3 regions of the Clostridium sulfidigenes genome follow, and region 3 is predicted to be linked to each of the others. Evidence: riboswitches for the same ligand, from Rfam matches in the RefSeq annotation. Region 3 holds a riboswitch; each other region holds the start of a gene.
The links. A riboswitch is a leader RNA that binds a small molecule or an ion and turns the genes downstream of it on or off. The one in region 3 is predicted to bind thiamine pyrophosphate.
Positions count from the first base shown of each region.

Region 1: it holds a riboswitch for thiamine pyrophosphate, as region 3 does, so the genes downstream of both, thiT (energy-coupled thiamine transporter ThiT) here and thiE (thiamine phosphate synthase) in region 3, are expected to answer to the same signal.
Region 2: it holds a riboswitch for thiamine pyrophosphate, as region 3 does, so the genes downstream of both, thiC (phosphomethylpyrimidine synthase ThiC) here and thiE (thiamine phosphate synthase) in region 3, are expected to answer to the same signal.

Region 1 is NZ_JBQHQR010000011.1:76,187-82,908, forward strand. Features, by position in the region: gene ACTNBA_RS13145 (C40 family peptidase) at 1-869, shown strand, start outside; gene ACTNBA_RS13150 (cold-shock protein) at 1,070-1,270, shown strand; TPP riboswitch at 1,410-1,505, shown strand; gene thiT (energy-coupled thiamine transporter ThiT) at 1,617-2,261, shown strand; gene ACTNBA_RS13160 (YhfM domain-containing protein) at 2,336-3,142, opposite strand; gene ACTNBA_RS13165 (hypothetical protein) at 3,236-3,820, opposite strand; gene ACTNBA_RS13170 (hypothetical protein) at 3,915-5,531, opposite strand; gene rsmA (16S rRNA (adenine(1518)-N(6)/adenine(1519)-N(6))-dimethyltransferase RsmA) at 5,633-6,475, opposite strand; gene rnmV (ribonuclease M5) at 6,477-6,722, opposite strand, start outside.
Region 2 is NZ_JBQHQR010000013.1:43,596-50,317, reverse strand. Features, by position in the region: gene ACTNBA_RS14315 (ABC transporter ATP-binding protein) at 1-878, shown strand, start outside; gene ACTNBA_RS14310 (threonine/serine exporter family protein) at 1,234-1,995, shown strand; gene ACTNBA_RS14305 (threonine/serine exporter family protein) at 2,001-2,480, shown strand; gene ACTNBA_RS14300 (hypothetical protein) at 2,558-2,965, opposite strand; TPP riboswitch at 3,209-3,310, shown strand; gene thiC (phosphomethylpyrimidine synthase ThiC) at 3,509-4,822, shown strand; gene ACTNBA_RS14290 (tetratricopeptide repeat-containing diguanylate cyclase) at 4,975-6,678, opposite strand.
Region 3 is NZ_JBQHQR010000019.1:11,443-18,164, reverse strand. Features, by position in the region: gene ACTNBA_RS17190 (bifunctional 3,4-dihydroxy-2-butanone-4-phosphate synthase/GTP cyclohydrolase II) at 1-1,053, shown strand, start outside; gene ribH (6,7-dimethyl-8-ribityllumazine synthase) at 1,108-1,569, shown strand; TPP riboswitch at 1,831-1,939, shown strand; gene thiE (thiamine phosphate synthase) at 2,012-2,653, shown strand; gene thiD (bifunctional hydroxymethylpyrimidine kinase/phosphomethylpyrimidine kinase) at 2,736-3,515, shown strand; gene ACTNBA_RS17170 (ABC transporter substrate-binding protein) at 4,027-5,754, shown strand; gene ACTNBA_RS17165 (ABC transporter permease) at 5,832-6,722, shown strand, end outside.

The sequences.
Region 1 (6,722 bases), on a different contig from region 3:
ATGCAGATGCTCTAAATGTTCGTTCTAGTGGAAATACTAGTTCTAAAATAGTTGGAACTCTATATAAAAATTCTAAGGTTGAAATATTGTCAACCAGCAACGGTTGGCACAAAATCAAATTCAAAGGTGGTAAAGCCTTTGTAAGTTCAGAATTTATTTCAAAGAATAGTAGTTCTACTGACAAGAATCCTAGTAGAGGTGAAGTTATACCACCTAAAGAAATTCCACCTTCTCACACTGTAAACGGTAAGGTTGCAATTGTTAATGCAGATGCTTTAAATGTCCGTTCTGGGGCTGGCACTAGCCATACTATCCTAACTACAGTAAGATATGGTAGTAAATTACCTATTATTTCTTATACTAATGGTTGGTATAATGTTAAGGTAGGTACTACTAATGGATATATTAGCGGTGACTATGTAACCATATCTGATGAAAATCAATCATCAAATCCAATAGTAAAGGAAACTCCTCTTATACAAAGTAACTGTACTGGTGAAGACATAGTTGCTAAAGCTGAAGAATACATTGGAGTACCATACCTTTGGGGTGGATTTACCCCTGTAGGTTTTGACTGTTCTGGACTTGCTCAATATGTGTACAAGCAACTAGGAATCTCCTTAGAAAGATCTACATACTATCAAGTGCATCAAGGTGTTATTGTTCATCGTAAGGATTTAAAACCTGGAGATTTAATCTTCTTTACTACTAATGATGATGATCCTAATGATATATCTCATGTAGGAATCTATAAGGGTAATGATTTATTTATACAAGCTCCTAAACCTGGTGACTGCGTAAGAGTTTCTAACTTAAATTCTGCTTATTATAGTAATAGATATTATATTGCTAAACGTATAATAAAATAGTATAAAAAATTTTAAATTGAGAACACTATAATTAATATCTAAGAAATTAGATATGGTCAAATATTTTGAAAGGAGATTCCGTGCTTATCTTAATAATATTAAGATTTGATGCCCTAGAGTACACGACCAACAGGAGTAGCACCGCAAAACTGAGTATGTTGAAAAGGGTGCAACTATTTAAGTTGCTTAACGGAGATTATATGGAAGTAGGAACAGTAAAATGGTTTAATAGTGAAAAAGGGTTTGGATTTATATCTATGGAAGGTCATGAAGATGTATTTGTACATTTCTCTGCTGTAACGGGAGATGGCTATAAGGTTCTTGATGAAGGACAAAAGGTTCAATTTGAAATAGTTAGTGGGGATAGAGGCCCTCAAGCAGCAAATGTTACAAAAATATAGATATATATTTTAAAGAAATATGTATTATTCATCATTATAGAGACACGATTAAAATTCGTAGTCTCTATTTTTATTCGGTTTATATAGGGCTCTATTGAACTATAAAACTATGTATGCTATTATGAAAATATAAAATAATATATTGTGCTAGGGGTGCTTCGGCTGAGAAATGATTTTTCATTACCCTTTACCTGACCTAGATAATGCTAGCGTAGGGAAGCGATTAATAAGCTTAAGTTAATGCTTAGTTATTTAGCCGTGTTCTTACGAACATGGCTTTTTTGCAGAGTATAACTTCAGCTTCAACATTAGTCCTTAGCACTACTTAATTTAAGGAGGACTCTTTATGAATATCTTAGAAAATATGAAAAATATTCTAGCTAGTTGGACAACTATTGCCACCTTATTTGGTGTCCTAATTCTATTTTGTGTGTTTATAAAAGTTAAACATATCAAGTTTACTTCTAGATTAACAGCTCATATAGCCTTAGCAGTTGCTATGTCGGTAATTCTTCAGTTTTTCAAATTTTTCGAATTTCCTTTAGGTGGAAGCGCAACTCTTGCTAGTATGCTACCTATAATTTTAATATCCTTGATTTATGGGCCTACTATAGGAATATTCACTGGCTTTGTGTATGGAATACTAAACTTTGTTATAGGACCTGCATATATTCTTCACCCTATTCAAGTTCTTTTTGACTATACTCTACCTTTTATGGCAATTGGACTTTCAGGATTTTTTAAGAAAAATAAGTATTTAGCTATAATAGTAGCTTTCTTTGCAAGATTTATATTCCACTACATTGCAGGAATAATTTTCTGGGGAAGTTATGCTGCTGATTACAACTTAACTCCAGCAGTATATTCACTAGTATATAATGGTACTTATATTCTTATAGATTGTATAATTTGCTTAGCTGTATGCTCAGTTATAAATTTAAATAGTCTTACAAAACGATTAGCTCCTTATACTAATAATTCTATACAATAATTTAATAAGGATATAGCGTGATGTTCATTTAATCATCATGCTATATCCTTTTAATTACTATATTTATTTTACTTTTAGAATTCCTTCGGTTTTTCATCACTTATGTTAAACTTCCATTCTCCACGATCATAAACGTTACTTATATAATAGCTAGTGGAGGAAGCATTTTCAGTCTTTTCAAAGGTAACAATACCTTTATATTTCTTAGATGTATATCCTTCTGTTTTTATATTCATAACTACATTAAAATCATCTCTAGTAACAGAGGTATCCATGAATGTTACTGATTTAAGTTTATTTATTTTCTTCTTAAATTCCTCAATCTCTGTGGATATTTGAAAACGTGCAGCCATATTATCACTAGATATATTAACTCCAACATTACCTGCATCTTTATTAGCGGATACGTACTTATCTAAACAACTTAAAATAGAAGTATAATATACATACTCAAAGTCGATAGGTTTTCTTATATTTGCAAAGTTTTTTATAATATCATTATCAAGCCTCTTAGAAACAATATACTTATTATCATCATTATACAGATTTGCCCCATCCTTCTTGTCAAGTCCAGCTACATAATTAAAGGTCTTAAATTCTGTTGGGCTCTCATATATCTCCAGAGTATAGTCTGGGTCTAGGGTTGACTTTTCTTCAACAACACTTGCACTAGAAAGTATACTATATATATCATTTATTACATCTTTGTCAGTAACAGTAAACTTATAACTTTTATCTCTAGTACTCTGAATTGTAACCTTCATAATGTTCCTTTCTTGCATATAGTTAAAATCACTATTTCCCCTTATACCACAAGCGGAAATTAGTAATGATGATATTATTAATAATATAACTATGAAATTACTCTTTACTCTTCTCACCTTTGCCCTCCACTTGAAAAATTCTTAGAATTTTTCATTCTTTATCATATGTTTTATTATAATAGTTGTTATACATTAAATCAAATAACTCTTTTACTTTTCAAAGGAAAAAGTTTTAACTATATTTTCAAATACCACTTGTGTATTCTCTCTAGCTTTTTTATCACTAATTATAAATGTTATTCTAGCCACATAATCATCGTATGGAACATAATATTCATAGGTTCTTTTTACATTTTCTTTACTACTTTTTAAATCATACTTAATATAATCTAATTCTATATTATCTATCTTCACTTTTTCTTTTTTATAGTCTTTTATTCCCATACCCTCTACATCTGCTATGCACTTATCTATTGTTGCTTTAACACCTTCACTGCTACTTATAAGCTCTATAGAACCATAAGTATTAGCATCATCTGAAACAAATTCATTTAAGTATACAATTTTATCATCTTTATTCTCTTTTATTGTAGTTAACCAGCTACTAGGTAACTTATATTTTATTTTACCATCTAGAATATCATATTGCTTAAATTCAACCATACTATTCTGAGTTAATGTAGCTGTTCTTAGACTTTCTTCAAAATATTTTCCAACTCCTAATATAACTATCATAAGCCCTGCTAGTATTATTGCTAATCCTAATTTTCTCATATTATCATCTACTAATTTCATATGTTACCCTCCCTTTATTAATATACTATGTACCTTTTTCAAAAAATAGAATAAACTCCGAATAAAATTCGGAGTTTTAAATTCATATATTATCTTATCTCTTAACTGGTACAACCACAGTATTTCCTTTTATATCATAATACATTAACCAATGACCTGTTTTATCATTATCTTCATCTGGCATGAAAGTTACGAAACCAGTCTTTCCTTCATATGGTTGGTCTGCCAAATCTCTTGTTCCTGGTATTGCATATATAATATATTTTAAATTACCTTCATCATCACATTTATATCCAACCATGAAATTTCCATGTCGTGATATATAAGGATAATAGCAAATCATAGGATAGAACACCACAGAATATTTATTGTAATCATAAACACAATACATATCCTCTAATTTTTTTACATGAGCTTTGTACCAAAAACAATTTTTAATATTCTCATTACTACCAATCTTTTCTAAACCATAGATAACTTCTTTAAAAAATTTACCCATAGTTCCCATTGGATAATCCTTATCATTCCATTCACTTTTTTTATGTTTCTCAGGTTTGCAATCTTCACATTTTTTTTCTATATCGTCATAATCATATGATTTTTTCACCTTACAATCATCATATTTATTCTTCTTTTTAGAGTGTTTTTTCCTATAATCTTTTAACCTTTCTATTTCTTTTTCATATTCTTCAAATATTCTATTCTCATCATCAATATAGTCTTCATCATTACTTTCTAATTGTTCATTTATTAGATCATTCTTTACCAAAGGTTCAATTTCTTCAACATCAATAATATCTACTTCATCACTTATATAATTTTCATCACCTCTTATATTAGACATTGGAGTAGGGGTGATTCCAGGTATATTGATATTAGGGATAGGAGTAGGAGCGATTCCAGGTATATTGGTATTAGGGGTAGGATTAGAAGTACTTCCTGGTGCACTTGTATTTGGCATAGGAATAGAAGTACTTCCAGGTATATTAGGAATAATTCCACCATATGGAGGATTAGTAATGTTTGTATTATCAGTTCCTACATTTTGCGGCATTCCTGTTTGTTGCTGTGTATTATCAGTTCCTGTATTTTGTGATACTCCTGTCTGTTGCTGTGTATTATTGGTGTTATTTTGCATAATTCCAGTATTACTTTCTTGCTGCCCTAAATTTGTATCTTGAATTTCAGGCACTACTCTATTCATATTTTCATTATCTGATTTTAAAGTTTCTTTTACTGGTGTAGTTGTACTATTATTTTCTTTTACAGTATTGCTATCACTGGTAGCTAGAGGATAGCTCTGCCAGTTTTTAAGCTCTTCTCCTCCAATAAACCCTACCATTACAGGCATAACTTTATCTGCACTTATCTTACCAATAGCTGCTCCTTGCACCTTGTCCATACCTATGTTTGTATTTACTAAATTATTAGCATTAAATTCATTGCTAACATCAGCTTTTCCGCCATCATCTATATTGATTCGACCAAGATTTATTAGTTCATTACCATTGTTTCCTTGAACTATTAAAATCATAAAGTATGGGCCCTTTTGCTTTTTAAGATTTTGAGCATAATATGAGGCTTTTGCTTTATCATTTCTTACCTCTAACTTAGCGTAGCCTGAAGGTGTTTTATTAGAATCTAGTCCATATCCTTTTTGATCTTCTTGTAATATTATAAAAAATCTATTATAGCTTTTTCTAGACGGCATACTCTTTACCTCCATTTTTATTTATACATTATAATATATGACTACTATATATAAAAAATGAAGGATATTCTTTATTTATTTTTATAAGAAAAAAGATTCGTCTATTTAAGACGAATCTCGTATATCTTATTTGCTAAAGTAGCAAACTCTTCTATTGTTAGAGTTTCACCTCTTCTAGTTGGATTAATACCTGCATCTTCAAAAGCCTTTTCTTGCAATTCCTTAGATAATCCTATAGCTTTCATACTATTCCATAGGGTTTTTCTTCTCATATTAAAAGATTGCCTTATTATATTAAAGAAAAGTTTTTCATCCTTCACTTCAACTCTAGGTTTATCTAATTTATCTAGTCTAATAACTATAGAATCTACTTTAGGAGATGGAATAAAGCAACTTGGAGGTACATTCCTGATAATTTTTGTATCACAATAATACTTTGCAAGTAGAGTAAATGCTCCATATTCTTTAGTGCTTGGTTCTCCATTAATTCGTTCTGCAACTTCCTTTTGAATCATAATAGTTATAGATTTTATATCTAATTTATCATTTAAAAGATTTGCTATTATAGGGGTAGTTACATAATATGGCAAATTAGCTACTACCTTTACACTTTTTTCTTCACCTATTAGTTCTCTATAATTTACCTTTAAAGCATCTTTATTTATTAAACTAAAATTCTCATAACTAGATAACTCTGATTCCAAAATAGGTATTAATCTAGAATCTAACTCTATACTAGTAACTCTTTTAGCCCTTTTAAGTAACTCCTTAGTTAAAGTTCCAACACCTGGACCTATCTCTATTACGTAGTCATTCTCAGTTATATTTGCACCCTCTACAATATCCTCAAGCACTGTGTAATCAGTTAAAAAATTTTGTCCTAAACTTTTAGTAAACTTAAAATTATATTTTTCAACTAGTTCTTTTGTATTTAATTTATCCATACTAAATCTCCTTATCTACCTTCTTCATAGCTTCTACAAACTCATCCTTAGATATACCATAATTATTTAATCTAGTTAATAGCTGATTTGTATTACTATACCCTATTCCTAATTCTCTTCCAATAGCATCTCTTCTTTTTTTAGCATCTTTATCTACTGTTAATCTAAAATAGTGCATATCTTGTATAGTAAACTCATGTCTAGGCTCTTTTAATTCACACTTTGCTCCATTTAAAGCCTTGATAAT
Region 2 (6,722 bases), on a different contig from region 3:
TAATGCAATCTACAGCAGCGGCTGCAGAAAGAGTTTTTGAATTCTTAGCAGAAGAAGAGGAAGTGCAATTTGCAGAAAACCCTGTTAAAATAAAAAATCTGTTATTGTCAGAAGATGAGGGAGAAGAAATTCAAGGTGAAGTAAACTTTGAAAATGTTCACTTTGGGTATAAAGAAGATAAGATTATTATCAATGATTTTTCAGCACATGTAAAACCAGGACAGAAGGTTGCTATAGTTGGACCTACTGGAGCAGGAAAAACTACCATGGTTAAATTGCTTATGAGATTTTACGATGTGAATAGTGGAGCTATCTTAATAGATGGTCATAATATTCAAGATTTCAACCGTCAAGATTTACGTAGTATATTTGGTATGGTACTTCAAGATACTTGGTTATTTAATGGCTCTATTAAGGAAAATATCAGATATGGTAGATTAAATGCCAATGATGAAGAAGTTATTGCTGCAGCTAAGGCTGCTAATGTGGATCACTTTGTAAAAACTTTACCTGATGGATATGATATGATTTTAAATGAAGAAGCTAATAACGTGTCTGCAGGTCAAAAGCAATTACTTACTATAGCTCGTGCAATTCTTGCGGATCCTAAGATTCTAATTTTAGATGAAGCCACTAGTTCTGTAGATACTCGTACTGAGGTTTTAATACAAAAGGCAATGGATAATTTGATGAAGGGTAGAACTAGTTTTGTAATTGCTCATAGATTATCTACTATAAGGGATGCAGATTTAATCCTTGTAATGAAAGATGGAGATATAGTAGAACAAGGAAATCATAATGAGTTACTTGCAGCTAATGGCTTCTATGCAAACTTATATAATAGTCAATTTGAAGACATTAAAGAAGATGTAGTTTAATAACTAAATAAAAAGTAAATAGAGTTTTTTGACTAGGATAGAGTTTTTTCCATCTGAAGTTTATTGACATAGTTTTTAAGAACTAGCTTAAATTAAGTAAATTAATTTGAGTTAGTTCTTTTTATTTTAGAGATAAGTATAACCTAGTATTTAGGAAATAATAATAAAGTAATTAGTTAAATATATAATAAATATAAGTTCATTTAATATATAAATAATTAATAGACAAATATGAAAAAGATGATATAATTACCATTAATAAATGTGTAATATTAAATATGCTAAAAAATAATTATAGTAAACTGAATAAAATTCATGTTTATTAAATATATGGAATATTAGAAGGAGATTTATCATGAAAGCAAAACAGGTTTTAGATATAGCTCTTTCAGCAGGCGAACTACTTATTAGTAATGGATCAGAATCCTATAGAGTAGAGGAAACTATTGAAAGGATATGTAAAGCATATAATTATAAAAGTGAATGCATAACTACAGGAAAAGGAATTTTTATATCTATTTTAGATGAGGATCAAGAAAAGGTTACATCACTAAAAAAGGTTAGAAGCAAGAGTGTTGATTTATATAGCATAGAGCTAGTAAATAGTTTTTCTCGAAGCATCGAGTCAGAGAAGATTTCCTATGAGGAAGCAATGGAAAGACTAGAAGATATAAGAAAAACGCCTACTTTTAAATTACCTATTAGAGTGTTAGCTGGTGGAATGACTTGTTTTATTTATTCATTATTTTTCAACGGAACAATTTTTGCAGCCTTTATATCTGCGATTATTGGTATGATAATATATTATATGGTAGATAAGGTATCCAACGTAGGATTTTTCCAATTTTTTATCTTCTTTTTCTCAGGATTTCTTATAGCTAGTATAAGTATTTTATTTGAAAATATTATAACTATAGTGAACAAGGACAAGATTATACTAGGGTCTATTATGGTACTATTACCTGGTGTAGCCCTTACTAATGGAATAAAAGATATAATTTATGGTGATTTTACATCAGGAATTTCAAAGGTAGGTGAGGCAGTTTTAATAATTACAGCAATTGGTTCAGGAATTGGTACTGCATTAGCCTTTAGAAATTTTCTAGGAATCTTTTAGATATAATATATTTAAGTGAAAGTAGAGGCTATGTTATGATTAGACAAATTGTTTTAGCGTTTTTTGGAAGTGTATTTCCGGCCATATTATTTAATATAGATAGAAAAAAATTAGTTTGGGCTGGGATTTCAGGAACTCTTGCATGGATAAGCTATTTAATAGTGTTCAACTATGGAGGAAGTGTAATTATTGCTACTTTCATGGGGGCATTTGTAGTAGGAGTTTATAGTGAAGTAATGGCAAGAAGGTTAAAGGCTCCAAGTATGCAGTTTTCAATACCAGGAATATTCCCGTTAGTACCAGGAGTTATGGCCTATAACACAGTATTATATATAGTAGCTCAAAATTATGACCTTGCTTATAGCAGTGCAATGAAAACTATTATAGTAGGTGGAGCTATTGCCTTTGGAATGATGTTATCTTCAACTACTTATAAATTTTTTAGCAAAATTCAAAGAGATATAGAAACAAAGAAAGCAGCATAAAATAAAATATTAGGCTATGTTTTAAACTGTTGTTAAAACATAGCCTATATTTAAATTAAGTTTAAATTTATACTTAATTATTGAGCCTTCTTTTCGTTTTCCTTGTTATTTTCAGGGTTACACTTATTATCACACTCTGGTTTTCTCATATGTTTTCCAGGAGTCTTTGTATTTTGTTTTTTCTCATCAGTTTCGTTTAGAGTTGGTTTCTTTTCATCTTCTTTAGGAGCTTTTTCATTCTCAGGCTTAGACTCACTTATAGTTTGCTTCTTTTCATCAGGTTTTTTTGTCTTTTCTTCTTCCTCAATCATAGTTGGTTTCTTTTCCTCAGTGGGTTTTTCATCCTTAGATTTTTCTGATGGAGTCTCTATAGTAGTCATTTTTTCACTATTAGAATCCATTGATATATTATCATATCCAAAGGCTACAGTAGAAGAAGTCATGATGGCACCAACTAATGTTAGTATAATTAAAGATTTTTTCATTGTAATACACCGTCCTTTTAAAGTATTTACTTAAATTCTTAAGTATGAGTATATTTGATGAGAATAACAAGAATAAGGATAAGCTATTGAAAAATAAAAGGTTTAAGAAAACTCGACTTTAGTTTATCCTTAGAAAGAAAAAATATGTTATTAAAAATTTTCCATTAAAAATGTGGATAATAATAAATTAAAAGTGAATTTGAAAATTATAGTTTTTATGTTATAATGAAGTTAATTTAATAATTATTTAGCTAGGGGTGCCTAATGCTGAGAGAAGCAATAATTGCTTTAACCCTTGAACCTGATGTGGATAATGCCATCGAAGGAAAGCTTTAAAAGATTTTAATAATAGCTTATTTATAAAAATGTTTATAAATATTTATTTTATGAATTCATCTAAAGGCTTACCTTGTGTAAGCCTTTATTTTTTTAGATAAGAATTAATAAAGGTTTGTAAAAAAATATGTAAGCAATTATTTTCTCCTAAAGAAAGGCGCTAAATTATTAAATTAAATAATTATTGTACTTAGGGAGGAAGAAAGTATGAATTTTACAACACAAATGGATGCCGCTAGGAAGGGCATTGTAACAAGAGAGATGGAGATTGTAGCTAAGTCAGAGAATATGGATATTCAAGAGTTAAGGGCTTTAGTAGCGGAAGGGAAGGTAGCTATACCTGCTAATAAAAATCATAAATCTCTTGTACCACAGGGAGTAGGACAAGGTCTTAAAACTAAAATAAATGTAAATTTAGGTATATCCAAAGATTGTGATGACATAGATAAAGAAATGGAAAAGGTAAAAGTTGCTTTAGATATGAAAGCAGAGGCTATTATGGACCTTTCTAATTATGGAAAAACTGCGAAGTTTAGAGAAAAGTTAGTAGAAATGTCTACAGCGATGATTGGAACAGTACCAATGTATGATGTAGTTGGCTTTTATGATAAGGAACTAAAGGATATCTCTGTAGATGAATTCTTTAAAGTAGTAGAAAAGCATGCACAGGATGGAGTAGATTTTGTAACTATCCATGCAGGACTAAACAGGGAAACTATAAATACTTTTAAAAGAAATAAGAGGATTACTAATATAGTTTCAAGGGGAGGATCTCTTTTGTTTGCTTGGATGGAATTAAATCAGAGAGAAAATCCATTCTATGAGTATTTTGATAGATTATTAGATATATGTGAAAAATATGATTTAACTTTAAGTTTAGGAGACGCATGTAGACCAGGTTCGATAGCTGATGCCACAGATGCTTCACAAATTAAGGAGCTTATGGTATTAGGTGAGCTTACAAAAAGAGCTTGGGAGAGAAATGTACAAGTTATAATTGAAGGTCCAGGGCACATGGCTATAAATGAAATAGAAGCTAATATGTTACTTCAAAAAAGACTTTGTCACGGAGCACCATTTTATGTTTTAGGACCTTTAGTTACGGATGTAGCTCCAGGTTATGATCATATAACTTCTGCCATTGGTGGAGCTATTGCAGCAAGTTATGGAGCAGACTTTTTATGTTATGTAACTCCAGCAGAACATTTAAGACTTCCAAACCTAGATGATATGAAGGAAGGTATAGTAGCAGTAAAAATTGCAGCTCATGCAGCGGATATTGCTAAAGGAATTAAAGGTGCATCGCAGTGGGATAATGAAATGAGTAAGGCAAGACAGGAACTTGATTGGGAGAAGATGTTTACCTTAGCTTTAGATGAAGAAAAGCCAAGAAAATATAGAAAAGAATCTACACCTCATCATGAAGATAGTTGCACTATGTGTGGTAAAATGTGTTCTATGAGAAATATGAACAAGATTCTTAGTGGAAAAGATATTAACCTTTTAAGAGAAGATGATTAATAATTAATAAAAGGACACTATTAAAAATTAAGCTTTTATTGGTAGTTTAAGCTTAGTAATTTTAAGAGTGTCCTTCTTTATATACTTTTATGTTTAATAACTTGAATAATATAATTAATAATAAAGGAATAACTGTTTTAAAGTTTAAATTATTAATATATATCTGCAGTTACTAAGTTCACTGAATTTATTGAATTTAGCATTAATTCATCTTCTAAGGTATTTATTAACGTAACTTTATCTCTTCCAGATTCTTTAGAGATATATAATTGTTTGTCTGCAATTTCAATCATATAGTCAGTTGATCTAAGAGAGGAAAGGTTTCCATAGACCCCACCAATACTAACAGTAATTACAGAACTCTCATTATCATGAGTAGATTTTATTTTTAAGTCCTTAACTTTACAACTTATTAGATTACCTAGGTAAATAGCTTCATCATAGGTTAAATCCTCAGCAAGATATATAAATTCTTCTCCACCGTATCTACCACAAAAATCGTGACGGGAGGTAGAAATGTCTTTTAAACATTGAGCAATACTAGCAAGACATTTATCACCATGCATATGACCCCAATAATCATTATATAATTTAAAGTTATCCACATCTATCATAAATAAAACCATATTATTTTTATTGAGTTTAGAATATTTCCATAGTCTACTAAACATTTGGTCAATGGCATGTCTATTTGAAATTTTAGTAAGAGAATCTTTCAATGCTTTAAACCGTAAATTCTTATTCTCATTTTTCATATATTGTAGCCTTTTATTTTGGGATTCTATTTCCATTTCTAGTTTTTGATTTATTATTTTAATTTGTTCTAATTCTTCAGCTTCTATAGCATGATTACATTGAATTCTTATAATTTCTAGTTTAGATTTCATGGTAGATGAAGAAACTTCTTCTTCTGAAAGGTGGTACTGCCTGTAATATTCTAAGGCTGTTTTAAAATCTCCTAATGATTCGTAGTATTTAGAAAGCTGCAAATGTATTTTGCTAAGCTTATGTTTGGAATTAAGTTCCTCAGCACAATGTATAGCTTTATTTAAATATTCTATAGCATCATCAGAAGAAGTAGAAAGCTTTAAAAAACCAATGTTAAAGTATAAATCTATGATATAGAATTTGTTGCTAATGGTTTCTAAGTGTTCTAAGGATTTATTATAGTATCCCATGGCTTTATCAAACTCTTTATTTTTAAAGTGAATGAAACCAATATTATTTTCTATTTCACCTAGAAGTATAAAGTTATTAAATTTAATTGCTATATCATAGCTTTCAAAAAATATTTTTAAAGCTTTATGGTAATTATTCTTCTCTAGAAGAACTTGTCCTATATTAAATAAAATAGATGCAGAGAGTGAAGTATAATTAAACTTTTTAGCTTTAGCTAAAGCTTTCTCATAATATTTCAAGGCTTTATTATATTGGGTAGTTATCCTGTGAATCTCTGCCATATTATTAAGGGAACAGGTGTGAATAAAACTATGTTTATCATCAATACACAAATCTAGAACTCTAAGACAATTTATTAAAGAATCCTCATAAAGTCCGACGTGAAAATATGCGCAACTTAAAAGATTTAAAGCTACAACAATGCCTTCCTCTTCATTTAATTCCATAAATATATCTAGAGCATGATGACCATATTCTACCCAATTGGCAAAGTTTGATAGTGATCTGTAAATTAAGGCAAAATTAATAAAGCAATAGCCCATTGCAGATTTATTATTAAACGATTCAGCTAATTTATATGCTTCTTTTGTTATTTCATAAGCTTTTCTAGGATCGCTATGTACAATAGTTTTTCCATCATCAATAAGTTTAAAAAGTTCTTTTGAGTTATTATCCATACTAAACAACCTACTTTTCTTAGAATAGTTTAATTATAATTTGA
Region 3 (6,722 bases):
AAGTTTGGGAGAGGTCTTATATGTATGCCATTGGAGGGAGAAAGACTTAGAGATTTAAAAATTGAGCCCATGGTTGAAAAAAATACAGATAATCATGAAACTGCATTTACAGTATCCGTAGATCATATTAGTACAACTACAGGAATATCTGCCTACGAGAGAGCTTTAACTATTCAGAAGATTTTAGATGAAGATAGCATAGGAAAAGACTTTAGAAGACCAGGGCATATATTTCCTCTACAAGCTAGAGATGGAGGTGTATTAAAAAGAGTAGGACATACTGAGGCAGCAGTGGATTTAGCCAAAATGGCAGGCTTAAAGCCAGCAGGAGTAATTTGTGAAATTATGAGTGAAGATGGAACTATGGCTAGAACTGAGGAACTTTTAGAATTCGGTAAACTACATAATATTAAAGTAATAACTATAGCAGATTTAGTAAGATATAGAAGAAAGACAGAAGTATTAGTGGAAATGGCAGCAGTAGTAGATATGCCTACAAAATACGGTAATTTTAAAATGTATGGTTTTATTAATAAATTGAATGGAGAACATCATGTGGCATTAGTTAAAGGAGAAATTGATGAGAATAAACCAATTCTAACAAGACTTCATTCTGAATGCTTAACAGGAGACGTCCTTGGATCTAATAGATGTGATTGTGGAGAGCAATTGGCAGAAGCTTTAAGGAGAATTGAAGAAGAAGGTTGCGGGATACTTTTATATATGCGACAAGAGGGAAGAGGCATAGGACTTATAAATAAATTAAAGGCCTACGATTTACAAGACCATGGATATGATACAGTAGAGGCAAATATTAAACTTGGATTTCCAGCAGACCTTAGAGATTATGGAATAGGAGCTCAAATTCTTAGAGAGTTAGGAGCTAAAAAACTTAGACTTATGACTAATAATCCCAAGAAAATTAAAGGATTAGATGGATATGATATTGAGGTGGTAGAGAGAGTCCCAATCCAAATCAATTACAATAAAGATAATGAATTTTATTTAAAAACTAAACAAAATAAAATGGACCACATACTTAGTTACCAGTAATACTCTAAATCAATGATTTAGTATAAATTATAATATAATCTAGGAGGAATAATGATGAAAATATTTGAAGGAAATTTAGTTGCGCAAGGATTAAGAGTTGGGATAGTAGTAGGAAGATTTAATGAGTTTATTGTATCTAAACTTTTAGGTGGAGCCATTGATGGACTTAAAAGACATGGAGTAGAAGAAGATAATATTGAAGTGGCATGGGTGCCAGGAGCTTTTGAATTACCACTTGTAGCAAAAAAAATGGCTAAAAATGAAAATTATGATGCAATTATATGTCTTGGAGCAGTTATTAAGGGCTCTACACCACATTTCGATTACGTTTGTGCTGAAGCTTCAAAAGGAATAGCATCAGTATCTCTTAGTACAGAGAAACCAGTTATTTTTGGAGTTTTAACAACGGACACTATAGAACAGGCTATAGAAAGAGCCGGAACTAAAGCAGGTAATAAGGGCTACGATGCAGCAGTAACAGCTATAGAAATGGCAAATTTATTAAAAAGTTTCTAATTAAAAGTTTGATTATGAAAATATAATAAAATTTTTAATTTAATAGTCAGTATATGATAAAATTCCCTATAAAAATATATAAATAGCTATATATTTTTATAGGGAAATAGTTATATATATAACTATTTAAATATTTAACTATTTAAATAGTTGTTTTATTCATGCGGGGTTCAGATGATTTCTCGTCTAAAGGGTGTAATTAAATTACACAGAAAGCAGAGAAAATTGACAAAAGATGTAATCAATGCTATGCTTTAAGAAATTAAATATTTAGGGAGCTTGTATAACAGGCTGAGAGGAAGCAAAAAGTAGCTTCGACCTATAACCTGATTTGGATAATGCCAACGTAGGGAATTACATTAAAAATATTAATGGGACATACTATTTGGTATGTCCCATATTTTTTTAGATTCTACAAAATTCTGTTAAGGAAGTGTATGAAATGAGTATAAGTAAAAGTCAAATGAAGTTATATGTAGTAACGGATAGAAGTTGGTTAGATGGAAAATTATTTACTGAAGAAATCGAAAAAACTTTACAAGGAGGAGCTACATTAATTCAACTAAGAGAAAAAAATTTATCCTATGATGAATTTCTAAAGGAAGGAAAAGAGATAAAGAAGATTACAGATAAATATAATATTCCTTTAATTATTAATGATAATGTGGAAATAGCTATAAGTATTGATGCATCTGGGGTTCATATAGGTCAAAGTGATATGGATGCAGCAGAAGTGAAAAAGCTGATAGGTAAAGATAAAATTTTAGGAGTTACAGCAAAAACTGTGGAACAAGCTATTAAAGCAGAAAAAGATGGGGCAAGTTATATTGGAGTTGGAGCAGCTTTTTCAACTTCAACTAAATTAGATACTAGAGTAATAACCTTTGAAACCATTAAAAATATATGCAAATCTGTAACTATACCAGTGGTGGCTATTGGAGGTATAGATGAGAATAATATTATGAACCTAAAAGGCTTAGGAATACATGGAGTTGCTTTAGTGTCTTCAATATTTTCTAAAGAAGATGTGCTATTAGCAACAAAACAAATGTTAGAGTTAACTGAATGTATGCTAACTCAATAGATTAGACATGGGAAATAGGTGTGTATTTTAGATGGAAAATACTTTATATAATATATACATTGATAGAGGGGATTGATTTATAATGAAAAAGATACTTACAATAGCAGGATCGGATTGCAGTGGAGGAGCTGGAATACAAGCAGATATAAAAACTATCGTAGCCCATAAAATGTATGCAATGAGTGCTATAACAGCTTTAACAGCACAAAATACCACTGGAGTTTATGAGGTTTTAAATATATCAAGAGAGTTCTTAAATAAAGAAATCCATTGCATTATGAAAGATATTTTCCCAGATGCCATTAAGATAGGAATGGTATCCTCTAAGGAGATTATTCAAGAGATTGTTGAAAGATTATTAGAATATAAGGCTAAAAATATTGTAGTTGATCCAGTTATGATATCTACCAGTGGAAGTAGACTTCTTTCAGAGGATGCCATGGAAGCGTTGATTACAAAACTTTTACCTATAGCTGATGTGATTACTCCTAATATTCCTGAAGCAGAATGTATTTGTGGATTTAAAATTTTAAGTAAAGAAAATATGATAAAAGCAGCAGAAAAAATTTCAAAGGAGTATAAAGGAAAAATTCTTATTAAAGGAGGTCACTTGGAAAATTGTGCTGACGATTTATTATATAAAAATGGGAAAATAACTTGGTATTATGAAGAGAAAATAGATAATTCAAATACCCATGGAACAGGTTGCACCTTATCATCTTCCATAGCTTGTAATTTAGCAGCAGGTTACGGCATAGATGAAAGCATTTTAAGGGCAAAAAAATATATAACCGGTGCTTTAAGGGATAATTTAAATATTGGAAAAGGTAATGGACCTCTAAATCACTGTTGGAATTTGTAATAGTAGTAATGTATACTTATTAAGTTGTTTCAGCTAATTTACAATAAATATAAAGTTTTAATATATGAATAATATGTAAAGGTAGAGACTGTTTAAAAAAACAGTCTCTTATTTTTTTACGAAGATGAAAATACTGTATGTAAATTCCATATATATAATATTATGAAAGTATTGTATTTAACGAAATATTAGAATACCGAATATTTTTAAATCCTAAACAATATAAAGAAAATTCTGAAAATTTCCAAAAAGGTATTTACAAAAGTAAAAAATATATGTATTATTAGGATAATGAATTTACAAAACTGTAATATATATATTTAATAGTAATAAACATACAATATATGAAATTAAATACATGACATAAAAATGCAATAATCAGCTTAATTAAAAGCTAAATCAAATTTAAAATTGTATTAACTATGGGGGATAGGAATTTATACAAGTATATATTTTTAAAATATATTTTTGTATTTATTTATAACTTAATTATTTTAAGGGGGAATAGATTTTGAAGAAAAGAAAATTAATGGCCTTGATGTTGTCAAGTATTTTAGCTTTTTCATTAGTTGGATGTGGTGATAAAGAGAAAAAAGAAGACACATCAAAGGATACACCAAAAACTGAAGAAGCAGAGAAGAAAATTGGGGGTACTTTAGTTGCTGGAATAACAGAGGCGTCTGGTAACTTTAACCCAGGATATTATTCATCTGCCTATGATGCTACTATAATTGACATGATATTTGATTCACTTATTACAATGGATGTTAATGGAGAATATCAACCATCAGCAGCTGAAAGTTGGGAATTTTCAGACGATGCCAAGGAAATAACCTTCAAATTGAAGAAGGATATGACTTTCTCTGATGGTGAAAAGGTAACAGCAGATGACGTTGTTTTCACTTATCAATTTTTATCAGACAAATCTTATACTGGTAGATATGGATCTGTTGTTAAAGATTTAGCTGGATATAAGGAATATTCAAAGGGTAAGACTGAAGAGTTCAAAGGGGTAGTTGCTGTAGATGAGTATACAGTTAAATTTAGTTTTGCTGAGCCACTAAGAACAAATCTTGCTAACTGTAATATGGCAATCATGCCAGAACATTATTATGGTGCAAATTGGAAGGTTGGAGATACATCATCTATAGAAGCTATAACAACAAAACCAATTGGCTCAGGTCCATATACTTTAGAGAAATTCCAGGAAAAAGAATTTGTATCTCTAAAAAGAAATCCAAACTATTATGGTGAAGGATATTATATTGAAAATATAGTATGTAAATTTGTTGATCAAACTACTGATATAGTTGAATTGACATCTCAAGAGGTAGATTTACTTCCAGGAGTTATTGAACCAGAGAAAATAAATGAAGCTAAGTCTAAGGATTTTATGACTTTCAATAGTTATGATAGAAGTGGATATGGTTACACTAAATTTAACTGTGAATCAGGTCCAACAGCTGATAAAAAAGTACGTCAAGCATTATATTATGGCTTTAATATTAAAGAATTTGTAAATAGCTATTATAAAGATGAGGCAACTGGAGATGTACTTGCATCAGTTCAATATCACCCATTCTCTCAAGTTTCTTGGGGTATTGATGATAAATTAGTTAGTGAAATGACAGAGTATGACTTTGATTTAGAAAAAGCTAAGTCTTTATTAGACGAAGCAGGCTGGAAGGTTGGTTCAAGTGGATACCGTGAAAAGGATGGAAAGGTTATGGAGCTTAATGTAGCTGCTATGCCAGAACACGATATTTTAAACACTCTTATTCCAATGTGGCAAAGAGACTGGGGCGAAGGTTTAAAAATTAAACTTAATATAGCATATCTTGAGTTTAATACATTATTAGATTACGTTATCTATAACTCTGATGAAAACGTAGATAAATGGAGTATATACTTCATGGCAACATCTATAACTACCCCAGATCCAGATAGCTTATATTCTGAAATTCACTCAGATTATATTGGTACTGGTAAAGATAATACAGCTAGATATAGTAATCCAGAAGTTGACAAGTTGTTAGATGAAGCTAAGAGTATTGTAGATAAGGAAGAAGCAAAACCTTATTATAATAAAATAGCTAAAATCCTTAATGAGGATGCACCTATAGTTCCTGTATATGCAAATACTTATTTTGACATGTATAACAAGAAAATAAAAGGCCTAGAAACAAGCCCATTCTGTGATTGGGTAAAAGCATTAAGACATGCTTATATAGAAGAATAATTTTAAATTTCATATAGGCTATTGGCGCCCTGTATAAAATTGCAGGGCGTTATTAAAATAAGTTTAGGGGTGATGAAATGTTAAAGTTTTTAGGCAAAAGATTACTCAATTTAATCCCAGTTATGCTAATAATAACAATAATATTATTTATATTATTACAACTAATGCCTGGAGATCCAGTTAGTGCATATTTAGGACAAGGTTCTAAGACTACTCCAGAGCAGCAACAAATGATTAGAGAGCAATTAGGATTAGATAAAGGACCTGTTACACAATATTTTAATTGGTTGGGAAGAACTTTAAAAGGAGATTTTGGTTCTTCATTAAAATTTAGAAAACCTGTAAGTGATGTTATAGGAGATTACATTTGGAATACATTTATATTAAATATAGTATCTATGGTATTGGCCTTTGCAATTGCAATTCCAGTAGGAATAAAATCTGCAGTAAAGAAATATGGAGTATTTGATAATTTTTGGACTGTGTTTTCTTTAGTTGGAGTAGGAATGCCTTCATTTTTCTTTGCACTACTTATGATTTTCTTTATAGCAGTACCGAGTAATGGAGCAATACCACTTAATGGTATGAGAACTCCAGTAATGGCAGCTGTTGGTTATGATAGCTTCATGGCTGAAGTAATAGACGTAGCTAAACATATGATTTTACCAGTAATAATTTTAACTATTTTAAGTCTGGCTGGACTTATAAGATACGTTAGAAATAGTGTTATTGAAGTAATTAATCAAGATTATATTAGAACAGCACGTTCTAAAGGATTAAAAGAGAAGGTAGTTATTTATCGTCATGCCTTTAGAAATGCATTAATACCAATAGTAACTCTTGTAGGAATGTATATTCCATCTCTCTTTGGAGGAGCAATATTATTAGAAACAGTACTTCTTTGGCCAGGAATTGGAAATATACTATATACATCAGTTATGGGCAGAGATATTTGGGTTGTAATGGCA